Regions from separate parts of the Paenibacillus sp. Y301 genome, predicted to be linked through region 3. Evidence: riboswitches for the same ligand, from Rfam matches in the RefSeq annotation. Region 3 holds a riboswitch; each other region holds the start of a gene.

What was found. Region 3 has a riboswitch for cyclic di-AMP ahead of AC1D69_RS24045 (C40 family peptidase). Riboswitches for the same ligand answer to the same signal wherever they lie in the genome.
Region 1: it holds a riboswitch for cyclic di-AMP, as region 3 does, so the genes downstream of both, AC1D69_RS16345 (3D domain-containing protein) here and AC1D69_RS24045 (C40 family peptidase) in region 3, are expected to answer to the same signal.
Region 2: it holds a riboswitch for cyclic di-AMP, as region 3 does, so the genes downstream of both, AC1D69_RS09345 (hypothetical protein) here and AC1D69_RS24045 (C40 family peptidase) in region 3, are expected to answer to the same signal.

The regions. Positions count from the first base shown of each region.
Region 1 is NZ_JCAIUL010000009.1:84,826-89,203, reverse strand. Features, by position in the region: gene AC1D69_RS16355 (ABC transporter substrate-binding protein/permease) at 1-1,284, shown strand, start outside; gene AC1D69_RS16350 (amino acid ABC transporter ATP-binding protein) at 1,271-1,993, shown strand; cyclic di-AMP (ydaO/yuaA leader) riboswitch at 2,158-2,333, shown strand; gene AC1D69_RS16345 (3D domain-containing protein) at 2,345-2,989, shown strand; gene AC1D69_RS16340 (YveK family protein) at 3,233-3,991, shown strand; gene AC1D69_RS16335 (CpsD/CapB family tyrosine-protein kinase) at 3,939-4,378, shown strand, end outside.
Region 2 is NZ_JCAIUL010000004.1:186,207-190,584, reverse strand. Features, by position in the region: gene kdpA (potassium-transporting ATPase subunit KdpA) at 1-1,015, opposite strand, end outside; gene kdpF (K(+)-transporting ATPase subunit F) at 1,062-1,139, opposite strand; gene AC1D69_RS09345 (hypothetical protein) at 1,292-1,687, opposite strand; cyclic di-AMP (ydaO/yuaA leader) riboswitch at 1,811-1,994, opposite strand; cyclic di-AMP (ydaO/yuaA leader) riboswitch at 2,126-2,322, opposite strand; gene AC1D69_RS09340 (hypothetical protein) at 2,615-3,532, opposite strand; tRNA gene AC1D69_RS09335 (tRNA-Thr) at 3,779-3,850, opposite strand; gene AC1D69_RS09330 (MTH1187 family thiamine-binding protein) at 3,925-4,227, opposite strand.
Region 3 is NZ_JCAIUL010000024.1:15,860-20,237, forward strand. Features, by position in the region: gene AC1D69_RS24035 (c-type cytochrome) at 66-422, opposite strand; gene AC1D69_RS24040 (GNAT family N-acetyltransferase) at 546-1,046, opposite strand; gene AC1D69_RS24045 (C40 family peptidase) at 1,297-1,767, opposite strand; cyclic di-AMP (ydaO/yuaA leader) riboswitch at 1,772-1,908, opposite strand; gene AC1D69_RS24050 (C40 family peptidase) at 2,252-2,719, opposite strand; cyclic di-AMP (ydaO/yuaA leader) riboswitch at 2,724-2,862, opposite strand; gene AC1D69_RS24055 (hypothetical protein) at 3,067-3,891, opposite strand; gene AC1D69_RS24060 (M1 family metallopeptidase) at 3,903-4,378, opposite strand, start outside.

The sequences.
Region 1 (4,378 bases), on a different contig from region 3:
GGTTTCGATATATCTATAGCTAAACGGATTGCAGAAGATATGGGAGCCGAGTTAGTTATTGAGGATATGGCATTTGATAGCCTACTATCTGCGCTACAGAGCGGTAGAGTAGACTTTGTTATCTCAGGAATGACACCAACAGAAGAACGTCGTAGAAGCATCGATTTCTCTGATAACTATTATAAAGCGCAACAGGTTATGATCGTTAGAGCAGAAGATAAAGATAAATATCCAACCATGAAGGATTTTGAGAACGAGAAAATTAGTGTCCAAAAGGGTTCCATTCAAGAAGGAATTGGCCAAAGCATTCCAGGTGCACAACTGACTTCTTTGGATAAAATCCCAGATATCATATTACAGCTTCAGACGAAACGTGTTAATGCTGTTATTGTAGAAGACACGGTAGCTCAAGGTTATCTTGACTCAGAGATGGTTCTATCCGAAGCTGTCCCAGATAATTCTGAGTCCCAAGCAGCCATTGGTATTAAGAAGGGGAATGTTGAGCTTCTGAATGCCGTTAATGAATCGCTTGCTCGCATGAAGAGTGAAGGTGCTATTGATGAAATGGTTAAAGAAGCAAGTCTATTAGCAGCAGGTAACGCGGATCTGAAAGAGGATTCAGGAAATATTTTTACTACGGCTTGGGAATATCGTAGCTACTATGCAAAAGGGATCGGATATACCCTCTTATTATCCGCACTAGGAGTATTATTTGGTTTCATTATTGGATTATTCATTTCTTTATTACGGATGACAAATATTCGAATTGTGAAGTGGTTAGGAACAGCATATGTAGAGATATTGCGTGGTACTCCTATGCTTGTGCAGCTCATGATCATCCATTACGGACTAGCTTTAACGTTAGGGATTAACTTTTCACCGCTACAGTCCGGTATTATCACATTATCCATCAATAGTTCTGCTTATCTAGCTGAGATATTTAGAGCAGGGATTCAAGGTGTGGATCGAGGACAGATGGAAGCTGCTCGGTCACTTGGAATGCGACGTGGAACGGCGATGCGTCATATTATTTTGCCTCAAGCATTTAAAGCTGTTCTTCCAGCGATCGGTAACGAATTCATTACCATTATTAAAGAATCATCGATCATCTCGGTTATTGGGATGGTAGATATTATGTACCAAGCAGGTGTAGTTAAGAACATAACGTATCAAGGTCTTAGCCCATTCATTATTGCTGCGGCCATTTATTTTGTACTGACATTTACTTTATCTAAGATTCTGAATCGCGTTGAAAGGAAGTTGAGTGCTAGTGATAACCGTTAAAGATCTTCATAAATCATATGGAAAAGTAGACATTCTCAAGGGGATCGATTTGTTCGTCAATAAAGGTGAAGTCGTCGTTGTCATTGGTCCTTCTGGTTCTGGTAAAAGTACCTTACTTCGTTGTCTAAATCTACTTGAGCAACCGACATCTGGTGAGATTCTGTTCGAAGGGGAGTCTATTACGGCTCCGAATCATGATATCAATGCAACGCGTGAAAAAATGGGAATGGTGTTCCAGAACTTTAACCTTTTTCCACATAAAACCGTGGGCCAAAATATTACGATAGCCCCACTTACGGTTAAAAAGCAGTCTGCAGCTGAAGCTGATCTCATTTCTGAGAACCTTTTGCAAACCGTCGGCTTGTCGGACAAAAAGGATGTATACCCTAATCAACTATCAGGTGGACAGAAACAGCGTATAGCGATTGCACGCGCACTGGCGATGCAACCTCACGTCATGTTGTTTGATGAGCCAACTTCGGCACTAGATCCTGAAATGGTAGGCGAGGTTCTCGAAGTTATGAAGAAACTTGCCTTCGAAGGCATGACGATGGTCATTGTGACCCATGAAATGGGATTCGCACGTGAAGTTGGGGATCGGATTCTATTCATAGACGAAGGTCGCATTTCGGAGCAGGGTTCACCTGAAGAGGTATTTGGTAATCCTAAGAACATACGTACCAAGGAATTTCTTAGTAAAGTATTGTAAAGTAGACTTGAACTAAACTCATGAATTAAAGTGTAATTAAGCAGGCGTAAAAGTGACATATTAGTCATTATTACGTCTGTTTTTTTGTGCGAAAAAGTCGCGATTCTCTGTTGTTAAAGTACTGTTGTCAATTATTACATATTTTCTGGTTACAAAATTGTGATATATTTGTTGAGCCAAAACTTTCAAAGAGAAAGTGTGGGGGATGTAATAGGCGTGTACAAGAACAACGGGTAACCGTTCTTCGCACCTTGGGGTGAATCGCACAAGTTCGTGTGCGTAGGGTTGACTCCCAATCCGAATCCGACAGCTAACTTCGCAGGCATTAAAAACAAGGAGGAACATAACACAATGAAATTCAGAAAAATGAAAATGATAGTAGCGGCGATGGGTGTCGCATTGGTCGTTCAAAATACACCGATTCATGCTGATGCTGTACATATCACCAAAGACGGAGATACGTTCTACAAACTATCTCAACAATATGGTGTAAATCTTGATAAGTTGATCAATGCCAATCCGAATGTGAAAGCAAACAATATCCATGTTGGAATGAAATTAAACATACCAACGGTGCAGAACACAGCATCCGCTGCTCCTGTGAAATCGGCAGATTCTAACCTAGTCGTATCTTCAGATCAGAAAGTAGTAGAAGCTTGGGGTAAAACCTTTAGCTATAGTAAAACAGTTCAGGTCAAAGCTACAGCATACTCAGCTGCTGCAAGTGAAAATGGGAAATGGGGAGCCGTTGATTATTTCGGAAATCCTCTTAAACTAGGTACGATTGCAGTAGATCCTAATGTTATTCCTATGGGAACGAAAGTATTAGTTACTGGACATAATCATAGTAATCTTCCTAACGATGCCTTTATTGCTACAGCAACCGACGCAGGTTCTGCTATCAAGGGTAATCGAATTGATATATTTATTCCTGGAAGCCAGAAAAGCGTAAGTTCATTCGGGTTTCAACAAATTAAATTGTATGTAATTAAATAGAATGTTTTAGAGATTAAGATAAGAAAGAGACCGAGAACCAGAAATATGGGTTCTCGGTCTTTTTTTTTATCTGGATTACTAACATGGTAAAAGGGAGATAGAGTTATCCTTTCACTAGTATAATCCGAAAAATTTAAATTTTTCATCATGCTTTGGACATATGTTGGGAGAAAGAGAATATGAATATACAATCATATTTTTATAGAGGATAGAAATACATTAACTAGTTAGGAGAAATAATCGATGGAGTTCGAACTAGGGAGCATTTTGAAACTAGTGAAACGTAGGTTGCTGTTTATCATTGTGTTGTGTATTACTGCGATGGGACTCGCCAGTTTCGTCAGCTATTATGTGTTGAAACCGAAATACGAGGCAACAGCGTCTATTCTTATTCAGGGGGACAGGCAAGAGAAAGCAATTAATGACATCATGGCAGGACAAAAGCTGGTAACAACTTACGGGGAGATCATCCGAAGCAGTAGGATAGCGGAAGAAGTCGTTAGAAGGCTCGAATTAAAGATGACACCGGAAAAACTGCTCGAACATGTCAAGACAAGAACCAATAGTGAGTCACTGTTAACAACCGTTATTGTGACGGACTCGAACGCACAACAGGCAACGGATATCGCGAATGGTTTCGGGGAGGCATTCAACGGGAATATACAATCCATTATGGGGGTAGAGAATGTTGTACTTCTCGACCGGGCGAAGGTTCCTACCGAGGCTATATCGCCTAAGCCACTATTCAATTTGGTGGTCGCATTTGGACTAGCGCTGATTGCCGGGATCGCCATTTCTATTTTAAAGGAATTGATGGATAAGACCGTGAACAGCGCCAAAGACATTCAGCTTGATCTGCAACTTCCTCTTCTAGGTACGGTGGGTAAATTGAAGTTACGTAAACGGCGGGTACGGACGAAAGCTAAATCAGTTGAAGGAGTTATTAGACATGAAGAAGAGAGTGCCAAAGCTATATTGCCTGGAACAACCGAAATCAGCTAATGCATCTATTTTTCGAACTATTCGATCCAATATTCGCTATACCCGAGTAGGTGGAGAAATTCGGTCGTTATTAGTCACAAGCTCTCTTCCAGAGGAAGGGAAGTCGACATTGGCCATGAACCTAGCTATATCGATGGCAGAGACCGGTAGGTCTGTGTTACTGATGGATGGGGACCTGCGTACGCCAACCGTACATAAGGCATTTGATCTTCCCAATTCGGTTGGGTTGAGCAGCATTCTGGTTGATCAAACTCGGCTGGAAGATTGCATTCATTCTATAAAATATTCAAGGGGACTTTCTGTGCTGACTTCTGGGCCTATCTCACCAGATCCGGCTGAATTACTGGGCTCCGAGGGGATGAAGGATTTATTTGCGGAGCTGAGCGA
Region 2 (4,378 bases), on a different contig from region 3:
CAGTAGAGAAGAGTGTGGATTGTGCAATACCGAATCGAACCTCTTTTCCTTCCATACTTCCTTGAGAAGATTCAATACCTAACGTATTGATTACCGGGTTCCCAGCTTTCTCTGACGTATAACTAAGCGTAAGGAATATTAAGAATAGAATCATCATGCTTGAGAATATGACCCATCCTTGCTTCTTGTTTTTCGCAAATAGCCCAAACGTATAAGGTAGTGCAGCAGCAAGCATCCACATACTTAATATTTCAATAACATTGGTTAATGGACTTGGGTTCTCAAATGGATGTGCCGAGTTGGCCCCAAAGAATCCACCACCATTCGTTCCGAGATGTTTAATGGATTCCAATGAAGCGATAGGACCCATCGTTATCTGTTGTTCCACACCTTCAAACGTTGTTACTGCAGCCGTTGGATCGAACGTTTGGGGTACTTTTAAACCGACTAATACGATCGTAACGATAAATGCTAGAGGTAAGAAGATACGAATAATGGCTTTGGTGAAATCTTGAAAAAAGTTACCTAATCCTTCACCACGTCGAGTAATTCCGCGAATAAAGGCAATCGCAATCGATAAGCCTGACGCTGCCGAAGTAAACATCATCATCGTAACAAACGCCATTTGTGTTAAATACGTCACACCACTCTCGCCGCTATAATGCTGCAGATTGGTATTTGTCATAAAACTGATGATCGTATTAAAGGCGAGGGAAGCCTCCATATTCTCGTTCCCACTCGGATTCCCTGGTAGTGATCCTTGAAGACGTAGGAGTACGTAACTAATTACTAGTAATACCGCATTCGTCGCAATAAAACTTAGTACATACTTCTTCCAGTTCATACTATTACGATTTCTTAATCCGATCAGTTTGTAGATCACATTTTCCGTTGAACCAAAAATCTTATCCGTTCGGTTGGGTTCATTGGAGAATACATGAAACATATAGGTACCCAGTGGCTTCACCAGCAACAGTAGTACGACAATCACAATTCCTATTTGCAGTAAGTCCATACTTTATATCCTCCTTATAGGGATGAATTCTTAATTGGTATGTTAACTAGAATCTCTCTGGATTGATTAATGCATAGATCAGGTAAATGAAGATGACTAAGGTCAATGCAAGTATAACGATCATTGTTCCCCGCCCCCTCTATCTACCAACGTTCCGCACCAATGCGTGAACAATAACAATAATCCAAATCCAACTACTAACGTGATGATCATATAGACATCCATCATTATGGGAATGCCCCTCTCATGTAGATTTTTTGATGATTCATCTTCATGCTATTTATCGAGTAGAAATCCAACGTCCCCATTCTTCGTATAGATGACATGGTTTGCACCCATCCCTCTGTAAACTCCACGTGGGCTAGAATATCGAGTGATAATGTAAATCTCATGTGTCGTCCATGGGCGACAGATCTGGAGATAGCGACAACTTAAGTTAAGACTACTTTCAAAAATATAGATTCTACCTACCGCTACCTGCGGGACAATCCACTTTCTAGTCATACTTGTATCAATACGAACCACATGTTTTGCACCCATTTTTAGATAATCCAGTTCTTCCGTACGGCTATTCGTCAGTACCGCAAATGACTTTTTACTATAAATTAATTGGTTTACAAATTTCCGCCCGTCCTCATTAGGAGCGATAACCAAGGTGACTCCATCTTCCATTAATCAGGTCCTCCTATACGTTTAAAGACAACAAAAAAGAAGCTCAGCGAAAAAGTAGCTTTCCCAGAGCTTCTTTAGGATTCCATGACAAAATAAAGTCATGAACCAGCCAGAAGGCGGTTTGCTGCCTCTCCCTGCACGCTTACGAAGTTAGCTGTCGGATTCGGGCGAGAGAGTCGCCCTATTCTCGGCATGTCGATACATAACCGAAAAATTCACCCCATGGAAATATCCGGCGTTTACGCAGCAGACATCTCCGATTGGTTCCCCCGTTTCTGAATTACACAGAATTCAGCGTTCAAGACAATGGATCAAATTACTTTTATATAACGGATTATCGTTTCCTACCACACTTGATTGACAATCCATCACATTTAAAAATCACAGAGTAACATACGTACCCTATGATCGGTAGTTGCGATCACAAGCTTCATCATTCCTCTCTCAGACTTAAGCTTACGAGGTTAGCTGTCGGATTCGAGCGGTGAGAGTCGCTCTACCTAGTAAAGACATGAAATGCCTTGACCAGGATTCACCCCTGTAGCATCTAATTTCGACTCTCACACCGAAAAAAGTTGACTACATTTGGTTCCCCCGCTTCCCACGATAGAGTGGAAATTCAGCGAAATTATGAATTGAAAATAATAACAATTTATATTTCGTTATGAATCATACACCCGCTCCAAATGAGTGTAAAGGTGACTTGAACCCCACCTAGAAGGAAATAAGAAGCATCTAGGTTGATGGTAACGATTACAAAAATAACAATCAACTCCTTGCTCATTCATGCTCTCTATATCTCAATATTACGCAATTATTGTAATTACTTATTCTCAAAAACGAACAAAGCCATCCAAATGGATGACTTTGTAAATATATTTATATGTCTTTATTGATATATCCTTTAATGAATATCGATTTAAACGCCTAATTCACCGTAATTGAACCGACAGAGGACGTTAGTGACAACAGTGGACCGCCGCCATTGATGTCGCTTTTCCCTTTAGAAACTCCTGTGATGCTACCCACCTCAGTCTTCGTCTCCAGACTACATTGAAGGGATTCAGCCAGGTTCGCAACAATGGCACCTACTTCTGTCTTCACTTTGAGACTACTATCTTCTTTCATTTGATCAATACCCAGTTGAAGACTACCCGTTTCGGATACTATACTAGATTTCCCTTCAATGTGAGCTCCTTCGATACTTACTGAACCCACGTTATTATGAACATCATATACACCTCTCAGGTTACTTAAATTAATCTCACCAACTTCACTGAAGATGTCATAATTTTTAACCCGATCTGGTATCTCTATCACATAATCAATACTGAAGTTTGAGAATCCATACTCTTTCTTTGCCCACTTCCACATATTAAGCTTCTCATTCCCCTTAGGATGTGTAACGACCTCTAACTGATCTCCATTTACAACGACAGCAATTTCCGCGTGATCCATGATCTCTTGATATTTATCATCACGGGATGATTTGTCTAGAGACCAAATTGTAGCAGTCACGTTAATCTTATCACCAGAAGTTCCTTTCACCACAATGTTACCTACCTCATGGTCCACCTGAAGTGCCGATACTGAATTATCCACCTCTTGTGTGTATGAAATCTCTTGGTGAATGCCATTCCTCTTCAACTCATCACTCAAATCTAAGGCTGTATCTTGTACTTTATCCCTAATCCCTTCTACTGCTTCACCAATTCCGCTCTGAATCGTTTCGGTATTATTCGTACAGCCAGACAACAAACCTACGAATACGAATGCTGCAATCAGCATTGGCTTATAATGGATCCCCATATTAAATAATCGCTCCTTCATTTGATAGTCCTGCATTTCAGTCTCACGATGTTACGTTGTCATTATTATACAATATTAGGTAATTAATAACACCGGTCTGTGGACTAGTAAATTACTGGACTAGAGGCGGGGAAAGAGTGTTTAATATTAGTCAGAAAAGGGTTGTTCATTTATCCAATTGCTGTAGTCTCCAAACTCCTTATAGGGACATTATAAAAAGACATAAATAAAACGCGATCTCCGCACAACCGGAAAACCGCGCCCCGTAAGCCTTCTCAAAAATGCTGGTGAAGGGAATTGAACCCCCGGCCTACGCGTTACGAGTGCGTTGCTCTACCCCTGAGCTACACCAGCCTAAGAACCTAACTTGCCTTTACACAATGATTATTGTACCGCTAATTCACATTATATGCTCTGGTAGATAGATCCTACTTTAACTTATCCTGAACAGACTGTAATTTCTGTGCACTAGAAGAAAATTTATCACGACGATCATCCAATTTCACCGAAGTTGAGACCCGCTCTGCTCCCGCTAGGAATGGAGATTCATGTAATGTAGCTATAGCTTTCCATACTAATTCAAGAGGCCCCTCAATAATTGTACTCATGGATGTTAGTTCATACGTTATACCTTGCTGTTCCTTTAGAACCCGTTGCATATCCGCAACGTAAGCACTTAGGCTTGTCGTCTGCGTTCCAATCGGAATAATAGTAACTTCAGCTATTGCCATCTCATCATACCTCCTAAGCTATTTATAATTATTTATATGTTCTTATTCTAGCCAACTCGCAAATATTTAGCAAAATGAAGACACAAAAATTTCATATCGCAAATCAAAACACTCCAAAGGTTAGTGGTAGCGGGCTTGGGAAAAGTTTCAC
Region 3 (4,378 bases):
GAAGTGATTCTTGAAAAGAAACAGGTATCCGCCAATAGGTGGATACCTGTTTTTATTAGATATGGTTATTTTTTTTGAGCTAAGAACTGGGCCACGTTGGCGATTTCTTCATTTTCTAGTTTTCCTTTAAAAGAAGGCATCATGCCTTTCCCTTTACTTACAAGAGCATATGTCTCTTCAGCTGACATGGTGCTACCAATCTTCTGTAAGTTTGGACCTACCCCACCTTGCAGTTGATCCCCGTGGCAACTTATGCAATTTGCTTTAATAGTAGACTCGGCTACAGTAGCATCTAATACAACTTCAGGCATGCTAGGTTTCGCTTCCTCTGCTACTTGCTCTTTACCAGGAAGTGTAAACATAAGTACAATGGCTACAACACAGGCAGTAAAAAAGAAACCGCTCATGATATACTTTTGCATCTTTTTCGTCCTTTCTATGTAAGCTATTAAGCTGATGATTATATTATAGCGGAACTGGAAGCATTTGTGTCAAAAAAGAGAATTAAATTCCAATATTTGTTGCGATAATCAGTAGAATATGTGCTATTTATCATGGTTATCGCAGGTATTACTATAAACCATGCAATAAAATGGTTTGCTCCCATCTGGAGTCATGCGTTCATATGTGTCTGTAATTTCAAACCCTGCCTTTTGGTATGCCTTAATAGCACGTATATTCCAAGTTAAAACTTCTAAGTCAATTTCATCTTGAGGTTTCCGTCGTTGCGCCTCATGCACAATAGATTGAACAACCAAGTTTCCCATTCCCTGTCCACATAATTTAGGATGTAAGCCAATACCAAGCCTTGTCACCCCTTCTAGTGGGAAGAATTGAGTGAAACCACATAACTCTCCATTCAAGTTGATGATAGAGGCATATTGCTCCTTCCGAAGCATTGGATCTCCAAACTCAATATGAAGCTCCTCCATCTGATTCCAGGGCATCCATCCATAAATACTGTAGGGAGGTGGGTAAACCCATTCAGATATAGCACGAGCATGTTCAGTGGTCATAGAAGTTATGATAAATGGTGAGTTAGTCATATTGATTGTTCCTTTCTTTGAATGAAATGAAGGAGTTCATAATAAATATGTACAATGCTGTACGTAATAACTGTTTACTTATCAGCAGGGTGGTTAATGAAGAGTATGGGCAACTTATCATAAGTATATGAATAAATATATGATGACATGTTAGTAGTTTAGTCAGTTGAGAGTTAGGTACAAATGTGACAAATAAAAAAACCTGTAGTTGAGATTAAGGATCTCATCCACAGGTCGGGTTGTAGAAAAACTATTTGTCTGTAGCAACAGACTCATACGTAGTATTACTCATAATTCTTTTGGCACCAACATAGCGGTTGACATAATAGGATTCACTGAGTGAGTTAATGATAACACCATTGGATGAAGAGGCATGTGCAAACTTACCATTACCAACATAGATTCCAACGTGTGAAACACCTTTGCCACTTGTATTAAAGAAAACTAAATCGCCTTCTCTTAAATCGCTACGACTAACGGCAGTTCCCATACTGAATTGAGATCCGGATTGGTGAGGTAAATCAATACCTAGTTTATTGAATATGTACAATGTGAATCCAGAACAGTCGAATCCATTAGTGTTAACTCCGCCGCCCTTATATGCAGAACCAATTGTTGGTTTGATAGCCTCATCTAGTGTAGAATCCGCGAAAGCGCTACCAGTTCCAATTGAAAATAATAATGTTAATCCTAATACTGTAGTTGTTAATTTCTTCTTCAAAAAAGTTAACTCCTTCCGGTGCCTGCGAGGTTAGCTTAAGGATTCGGTTGAAGGTTCCCTATGATCCCTCTGCTGCAAGATCAATTCACCCAAGACTGGTTCCCCCACTTCCCATAATTGGGAATTCGGCAGATATAATTAACATTAAATGATTACAAAACTTATTACAAAGTTGTTACTAAAAACTTACTGGATTTATTGTAACAAAGGAATGGGAGTTTGGCAATTGTTTCTGTAAACTTTGATGGAATTTATCTAACATTTTACAAAATAAAGGTAGATTACTAGAATACGTGTCCTTAATTGTTTAATTATGGTATTTAGTGGGCGGGGATTATGTGTTGGAAATTAAACTGACTCTTAACTATAAAAAAACATTTTGGTTAATCGTCAACTTTTTCTGACTTCGTACGTCTTAGTATATAAGAAACCCTTAGAGAGACTTCAGCTCATCTAAGGGTCCTAATAATTTATCACATTATATTTAGTTATAAGCTGCAGCTTGATATTTAGAAGTACTCATTACTCTTTTTGCGCCAACATAACGTTTAGAATAGTAGCTTTCTGAAAGTGAACTAACAATTACCCCATGTGAAGAAGAGGCATGTGCAAATTTTCCACTACCTACAAATATCCCGACGTGAGATACACCTTTTCCTGAAGTGTTAAAGAACACCAGGTCGCCAGGTCTCATTTGGCTTTTCGATACAGCGGTACCTGTGTGGTACTGAGAAACAGACTGACGTGGCAAAGTCACGCCTAATTTTAAGAATACATAACGAGTAAAGCCAGAACAATCAAATCCATTTGCGGTTGTTCCACCCGTTTTATATGTAACTCCAATCGTATTGTCAATCACGGAGTCCATCTTTGAATCGGCAAATACGCTACCCGTTCCTATCGTCAATGCAAGAGCCACGCTCAAGGCTGTAGCGACTACATTCTTCTTCAAATCATTGTTCCCCTTCCAATGCCTACGAGGTTAGCTTAAGGGTTCGGTAGAAGGTCTCCTATGATCCCTCTGTTTCGAGATCAATTCACCCATAAAATGGTTCCCCCGTTTCCTGGTGCTTAGGAATTTGGCTGTTTCGTGCACCTGAAAGTGACAAACTACGATGATAAATTTCAGAGGTCGTAATAAAGATTACAAAGTTGTTACTAAATGAGTTTAACAGAGGTTTTACACTTTGGCAAACCTAAACCACACAATAGGACAAGAAGAAACCCACCTTTTTCATCCAAAAAAGGTGGGTTTCTTCTTGTATCAGGGGGCTAAAGATATAATATGCAAATATATATTTATTTTTTTATAAGCTTGGTTGCCCACAAATTATACTGTGAGGTGATGTTCCACATTTTAAATAGACAAGATATTACTGGATATGTTTGTTGCAGAATGAGCGCGAGTATTCCCGTCCAAAAAAGAGAAAAGCCAGTGAATAAGCAAAAGAGAAGTAGATTTAGTCCTCCCAGGAGAAGAGAGATTCCAATCACGGCCAGGACATGTCGTAAACATATCCATATAGATGAGAAGATAGAGACATCTCCAGTTGAGCCAAATTGCATGTACAATACAATCTGGTGGATGATATAGCCGTATATGTACCACCCAACTAACCAGGGGATAGCTTCAGTTAATATACCAGGGGACATAAGTCCGGTCATAGCCATGGAATACAGTTTCGGTACTAACCAATAGGCAGGAATGAGAACTAATACTGTTTCAATCCAATAGAATAACATGACAGGTTTCCAATGACGCTTCATGCCTTGAAAGAAGAAAGCACCCATTTCTCCCTTACGTTCTTGGTGGAGACCGTAAAATATACCAGAATGAATAAAAGGAGTAAGAACCATTCGTAATAGTAGCATTCCTAACAGAATCCAGAGATAGTTATGAACCGTGTGGCTATGGGCAAGGCCCATCTGTCCTTCGACATAGAATAAGATCTGACTTAATTCATTGGGGGGTGGATCAGGATAGCGTTGAAGTAGCGGTACTACCGCCGAATTCACCAAACGGTATAGAAAGTATCCGAATAGCAAGTGGTACAGAAATAGAATGATGACGACGTAGAATTGATTTTTTAGACCTTTCCAACCATGGGCGATATTGCTCCTCACCGTCTCTCACCTCACCAGGATAGACTTCCAAGCAGTGTTTCCACTAACTTGGTGACACTAATATTCCAGCGGGATACCTTCTTGACGTCGAGATCCGCCTTTAAATAGTTGTTGATATATTTGTTCTCTAACACAAGTGTATATTGAGGATCAATCATGGCCCAGGATAGGGGCGACTTGTATTGGAGCTTAAATTGAGCGATATCTCCATTTCCCTTCCATACTTTCTTGAGGGTATGACCATCTGCAAATGTAAAAAGGATGGGGATATTAGGATAATTACCATCTTGTCGACTAACGGTCACATTTGAATCGTATATGGTTCCTGAACTACTCTCCTTTTTCTGTACGGTGATGTCATCTATGGCGAAGTCTGTCATTTGCTTGCCATAGACATATTGATTGAAATAGGTTTGCCACGATTTGCGTGTAACTTGTTCCACAACTTTTTGAAAGTCTCGTGTGGAGGGATGACCAAATCGATACT